Linked DNA regions of Methylovirgula sp. 4M-Z18. The protein of the gene in region 1 interacts with the protein of each later gene in a pairwise test. Links are inferred from orthologs where the notes say so. Each region holds a gene or a part of one and is shown in the gene's direction. Other genes may lie near its edges.

Region 1 (3,221 bases):
CGCCCGGCCCCGCAGGCCGAGCCGCGGGAAGTCACGATCTGGTGCTCGAACGATTATCTCGGCATGGGCCGCCATCCGCAGGTGATCGCCGCCTGCCAGGAGGCAGCGGGGCGGCTCGGCGTCGGCGCCGGCGGCACACGCAACATTTCCGGTACCCATCATCCGATCGTCGAACTGGAAGCGGAACTCGCCAGCCTGCACGGCAAGGAAGCGGCGCTCGTCTTCACCTCCGGCTGGGTCTCGAATCTCGCCGGCATTTCGACCATCGCCCAGCTCATTCCGAACTGCCTCATCCTGTCGGATGCGCTCAATCACAATTCGATGATCGAGGGGATCAAGCGCGCGGGCTGCGAGCGCAAGATTTTCCGGCACAACGATGTCGCCCATCTCGAAGACTTGCTGCGCGCGGCCGGCGACCGGCCGAAGCTGATCGTCTTCGAGAGCCTCTATTCCATGGACGGCGATATCGCGCCGATCAAGGAGATCGCACGCCTCGCCAAGACCTACGGCGCGATGACCTATATCGACGAGGTCCATGCGGTCGGCCTCTACGGCGCGCATGGCGGCGGCGTCACCGAGCGCGAGGGTCTTGCCAATCAGATCGACGTCATCGAGGGCACGCTCGCCAAAGGCTTCGGCACGCTCGGCGGCTATATCGCCGGATCGAAAGTGCTGATCGATGCGGTGCGCAGCTTCGCGCCGTCGTTCATTTTCACCACCGCCCTGCCGCCGGCCATCGCCGCCGCGGCCACCATGGCCGTCCGGCTGTCAAAGGCGGGTGAGGCGATGCGCCGGGCGCACCAGCGCCAGATCGGCCATACCAAGCATGCGCTGACCCAAGCCGGCCTGCCGGTGATGCCGAACCCCTCGCATATCGTGCCGGTGTTCGTCGGCGATCCGGAGAAATGCAAGGCTGCGAGTGACCTGTTGATGGAGCGACACGGCATTTACATCCAGCCGATCAATTACCCGACCGTGGCGCGCGGCACCGAGCGCTTGCGCATCACCCCGACGCCGTTCCACAAGGACGAGCATATCAGCGATCTCGTCGATGCGCTGGTCGATGTGTGGCACACGCTCGGCCTGCCCTTCGCGAATGCGACGCCGGTCGCCGCCGAAGGCGATCACTGCGTCTATCCGGAAATGAAGCGGGCCGCGGAGTAAGCGGTCGCGTTCCTTGACTCTCCGCGGCGACCACGGGCCGGCCCGAAATCGACGCGCAAGGCTGCACCAACCGGACGTCCGGTTGGTGGTGCGGGAGCGGGGCGAAACGTGCTAGATGTTGCCGATGGCATCTCAAACTCAACCCTTGTCTGCGCGCCTCTCCGCCTACGCCAATCCGGCGCGCTTTCTCGTCTTCGCGGCGCGGATCATTTCCTGGTTCGCCGCCGCCTCGGCAGTGCTGTTCGCCATCGGCCTCTATCTCGCCTTCTTCGCTTCCCCCGCCGATTATAAGCAGGGCGAGATGGTCCGGATCATGTATATCCACGTGCCCGCAGCCTGGCTGTCGATGCTGATCTATGCCTCGATGGCAGTCTCGGCGCTCGGCACCTTGGTCTGGCGGCATCCGCTGGCCGATGCGGCGCAAAAGGCCGCAGCGCCCCTTGGCGCGGGCTTCACCTTCATTTGCCTTGTCACCGGCTCGCTCTGGGGCAAGCCGACATGGGGCACCTGGTGGGTGTGGGACGCGCGGCTCACGTCCGAACTCGTGCTGCTCCTGATCTATCTCGGCCTCATTGCTCTGTGGCAGACCTTGGAGGAGACGGGGCTTGCCGGCCGCGCCGCTGCGATCCTGACCCTCGTCGGGGTGATCAATCTGCCGATCATCAAATTCTCCGTCGATTGGTGGAATACATTGCATCAGCCGGAATCGGTGTTCCGGATGGACGGGCCGACCTTGCCCGCATCGATGTTGTGGCCGCTCTTCGTCATGGCGCTTGCAGCAACGCTGCTGTTCGTAACATTGCATCTGATGCGGACCCGTAACGAGATTTTGCGCCGCAAGCTGCGCCGTCAAACCCTGCTCGCGGCACAAGGTGCCGATGGGCCGAATGCTGCAAGGATGCTGGCGTCATGATCGAAGATCCGCATACCGGCTTCATTCTCGCCGCCTATGCGGTCGCCGGCGTCGTCGTGGCGGCGATGATTGCGGCCGCTTGGCTGGATTACCGCCGCCTGATGCGCGCCTTGACGAAATTCAAGGACGATCGCGACGCATGACATCGGTTGAGACAAACACCGGCAGTGTCCGGCGCGTCATCATTTTCCTGCCGCTCGTCGTTCTCATCGCGCTGGCGATTCTGTTTTACGTGCGGCTCGGCGCCGGCGACGCCTCGCGCATCCCGTCCGCCTTGCTCGGCAAACCGGCGCCCGCCTTCCAATTGCCGCCGCCCGCCTCGATGCCTGAGGCGCAGGGCTTTTCGCAAAGCGATCTGCAGCAGGGCCATGTCACCCTGGTCAATGTCTTCGCCTCCTGGTGCGTGCCCTGCCACGAGGAACATCCCATTCTGATGCAGCTTGCGAATGATGCGGATCTACGCGCCAAGGGCGTCCGCATCTTTGGCATGGCGTACAAGGACGAAGCGGAAAACACGCGCCGGTTCCTAGGCGCGAAGGGTGATCCTTATGCGCAGATCGGCGACGATTCGTCGGGCCGGGTCGGCATCGATTGGGGCGTGTACGGCGTGCCGGAGACCTTCATCGTGCGGGGTGACGGCACGATCGCCTACAAATTCGTCGGCCCGCTGACCGAAGAGAGCATGCAGGCGGTCCTGCTGCCGGAGCTGAAGAAAGCCTTGCAATAGTTGAATGGAACGCGGCCTTCCAGGCCGCATGCGACAACGCAACCCATACGGCCAGGATGGCCGCGCTCCGTTCAAGCCTTGATCACCACTTTGCCGTTTGCCTCGCGGCGGCGGATGACGCCCAGCGCCGTTGCGATCTGTTCCATCGGGTAGACGGCATGCACATGCGCCGAAAGCGTCCGGGTCGCGGCCCAGGCGGCGAGCTGCGCCATATTCTCGCGATGGCCTTGCGGCGAGCGTTTCACGAATTCCCCCCAGGACACGCCCAGCACATCGCATCCTTTCAGCAAAGCGAGATTGAGCGGCACTTTCGGAATCTCGCCCGAGGCGAAGCCGACGACCAAAAACCGGCCCTGCCAGGCGATGGAGCGCAGCGCTGCCTCGCTGAGTTGCCCGCCGACGGGATCGTAAATCACA
Region 2 (3,110 bases), 3.3 Mb from region 1 along the record:
CACGGTGTTGTGGCCTTTGAGCCGTGCGCGGCGCGGGCAGGGCCATGCGGAGCCCAATGTTGCATTTTACCGCCAGCAAGTGGCCGAGATCGACCGCGACGTGGCACTGGGCCGCTTGCAGGAGGCAGATGCGGACCTTGCCAAGGCGGAGGCCGGCCGCCGGCTACTCGCCGCCCAGCGCGCGGCGCGCCCTGAGGAGGCCGCCGCTTCGTCGACGCGCCGGCGCCGCATCGGTGCCCTGGCGGCGTTGACCGTTGTACCGGTCGTTTCTCTGTCGCTCTATGCGATGGTCGGGCATCCCGACATGCCGGATCAGCCGGCGGCCACCCGCCAGCGCGCCGCGCTCGACACGATGGATGTCAGCGCGATGGTCGCGCAGGTCGAAGCGCAGCTCGCCGTGCATCCCGACGACGGCAAAGGCTATGATGTGCTTGCGCCGATTTACATGCGGATGGACCGCTTCCAGGATGCGCTCAGTGCTTATGGCAACGCGATGCGGTTGCTTGGCGAGACGGCGGTGCGGCTCAGCGGCTATGGCGAGGCTCAGGTCTATGCGGCGCAGGGTGTCGTGACCGAAGAGGCGCGGAAGAGTTTTGACGCGGCGCTGCAAAAGCAGCCCTATGAACCCCGCGCGATGATGTATCTGTCGCTCGCGGCCGAACAGGACGGCAATCTTGCCAAGGCGCTCGATCTCGTCGCCGACCTTCTCGCGCATGCCCCAGGCGACGCCGATTGGCTCGATGAAGCGCGGGCGCGGGCGAAAGACTTGCAGGCGAAGCTTGACGGAGCCGGCAAGGCGCCGGCCGCAGTGGCGATCAGTGCCTTGCCGCCGGATCAGCAGAATGCCGCCATTCACGCCATGGTCGATGGTTTGGCGCAGCGGCTCGCGGCGAACGCGCATGACGCTCCGGGCTGGCTGCGCCTTATTCGCGCCTATAGCGTGTTGCAGGAAACCGACAAGGCTCAGCAGGCGCTCAAATCGGCGCGCGCGGCCTTTGCGCAAGATCAAGATGTGTTGCAGCAGCTCGATGCGTTGGCACGCGAACTCGGGCTGTAGTTTTTGTTTTGTCGCATTTTCTTAATCGAAAAGTCGAACAACTTTTCTGGAAAATGCTCGAGGGATGAGGGATGACGCGGAAGGGACGGCGGCTTTTTGTGATTGCTCTGGCGGGGGGCATGCTGGCGCTTGCCGCCGGCCTGGTGCTGTTCGCGCTGCGCGACACGATCGTTTTCTTCTACGGCCCGAGCGAGGTGATCGCCAAGAATCTGCCGGCCGGCACGCGCTTGCGTATCGGAGGCCTCGTGAAGGAAGGCTCGGTGCAAAAACCTGAAGCGATGGTCACCGATTTCGTCATCACCGATCGCAACCATGACGTGCATGTGGTCTATCATGGCCTGTTGCCCGATCTGTTCCGTGAGGGCCAAGGGGTCGTGGCGGAAGGTGTGCTCGATGGGTCGGCATCGATCGCGGCGGACAGCGTGCTTGCCAAGCATGACGAACGCTACATGCCGCGTGAAGTGGTCGATGCGTTGAAGAAACAAGGCCGCTGGCAGGAAGGATCTTCCGATGCGCCGTCACAGTGAGCGCCCATGATCGTCGAGACCGGACATTACGCCCTCGTTCTGGCACTCGCGCTGGCGTGTGTGCAAGTCGCGCTGCCGCTGTGGGGCGGCCTGACCCGCGACCGCGCGCTGATGGCTACCTCAGCGCCGCTCGCCGGCATGCAATTCGTGCTTGTGGCGCTTGCCTTCGCCGCATTGACCTATGCGCATGTCGTTTCCGATTTCTCGCTGGTCAATGTGGTCGAGAATTCGCATTCGCAAAAGCCGTTGATCTATAAGATCTCCGGCGTGTGGGGCAATCACGAAGGCTCCATGCTGCTCTGGGTGCTCATTCTGGCGCTCTTTGGCGCTCTTGTTGCAGCCTTCGCGCATACCATGCCAGCCGCCTTGAAAGCGCTCGTCCTCTCCATGCAAGGATTGATTGCGCTCGCGTTCCTGTCGTTCATCGTTCTCACCTCGGATCCGTTCGCGCGCCTGTTTCCGGCGCCCGCCGAAGGACAGGATTTGAATCCGATCCTGCAGGATCCGGGCCTCGCCATTCATCCGCCGCTGCTCTACGTCGGCTATGTCGGTTTCTCGATGACATTCTCCTTTGCGGCGGGGGCGCTCATCGACGGTAGGATCGACGCGGCTTGGGCGCGTTGGGTCCGGCCCTGGGCCTTGGTCGCATGGGTTTTCCTGACCCTCGGCATCGCCATGGGTTCCTACTGGGCCTACTACACGTTGGGGTGGGGTGGCTTCTGGTTCTGGGATCCGGTCGAAAACGCGTCGCTCATGCCGTGGCTTGCCGGCACCGCCTTGCTGCATTCCATCATCGTGATGGAAAAACGCGATGCGCTGAAAGTGTGGACGATTTTCTTAAGCATCCTGACCTTTTCCCTGTCGCTGCTCGGCACGTTCCTGGTGCGCTCCGGCGTTCTGACTTCCGTGCACGCCTTCGCGAACGATCCGCGGCGCGGCGTCTTCATTCTCGCGATCCTTGTGTTCTTCATCGGCGGGTCGCTCACGCTGTTCGCCTGGCGGGCGCCGGTGCTGAAACAGGGCGGTTTGTTCGCGCCGATCTCGCGGGAAGGGGGGCTGGTTCTGAACAATCTGTTCCTGACGATTGCCTGCGGTATCGTCTTCACGGGAACGCTCTACCCGCTCGCCTTCGAAGCGTTGACCGGCGGAAAAATTTCGGTCGGTGCGCCGTATTTCAATTTGACCTTCGTGCCGCTGACGCTGGCGCTGATGGTCATCGTTCCCTTCGGCCAACGTTTGGCTTGGAAGCGCGGCGATCTTCTCGGCGTCGTGCAACGGCTGCTGGCGTCGCTCGTCGTTGGACTCGCCGTGCTGGTTGCGCTCGAGGCGATGTTCTATGGCGGCCCGGTGCTGGCGCCGATTGCGGCGAGCCTTGCCGCCTATATCATTTTGGGATCTTTGGGCGACTTGTCGGATCGCATCTTTGTCCGCGCGTCGTCTTGGCAGGCAGGCCTTAGCCGTGCGGCTGGCCTGCCGCTTTCGGTATGGGGGACGGCGCTGGCACATGCGGGGGTCGGCGTAGCGCT

Evidence for each region.
Region 2: the proteins of V9T28_RS21450 (region 1) and ccmE interact in binary tests that used the Escherichia coli proteins (3 or more experiments, as listed by UniProt). The link is inferred for Methylovirgula sp. 4M-Z18 from one-to-one orthologs.

Annotation. Positions count from the first base shown.
Region 1 is NZ_CP149574.1:4,627,681-4,630,901, reverse strand. Bases 278-3,182 are described here. They hold V9T28_RS21450 (heme ABC transporter permease), read left to right. Parts: upstream 278-1,288; coding sequence 1,289-2,077; downstream 2,078-3,182. Other genes in these bases: V9T28_RS21435 (NADPH:quinone oxidoreductase family protein), read right to left, coding at 2,876-3,182; V9T28_RS21440 (DsbE family thiol:disulfide interchange protein), read left to right, coding at 2,217-2,804; ccmD (heme exporter protein CcmD), read left to right, coding at 2,074-2,220; hemA (5-aminolevulinate synthase), read left to right, coding at 278-1,164. Outside these bases: more of hemA, read left to right, coding at 1-277; more of V9T28_RS21435, read right to left, coding at 3,183-3,221. UniProt on the Escherichia coli protein: Required for the export of heme to the periplasm for the biogenesis of c-type cytochromes.
Region 2 is NZ_CP149574.1:1,310,554-1,313,663, forward strand. What follows is about bases 63-2,856. They hold ccmE (cytochrome c maturation protein CcmE), read left to right. Parts: upstream 63-1,128; coding sequence 1,129-1,584; downstream 1,585-2,856. Other genes in these bases: ccmI (c-type cytochrome biogenesis protein CcmI), read left to right, coding at 63-1,057; V9T28_RS05950 (heme lyase CcmF/NrfE family subunit), read left to right, coding at 1,591-2,856. Outside these bases: more of ccmI, read left to right, coding at 1-62; more of V9T28_RS05950, read left to right, coding at 2,857-3,110. UniProt on the Escherichia coli protein: Heme chaperone required for the biogenesis of c-type cytochromes. Transiently binds heme delivered by CcmC and transfers the heme to apo-cytochromes in a process facilitated by CcmF and CcmH.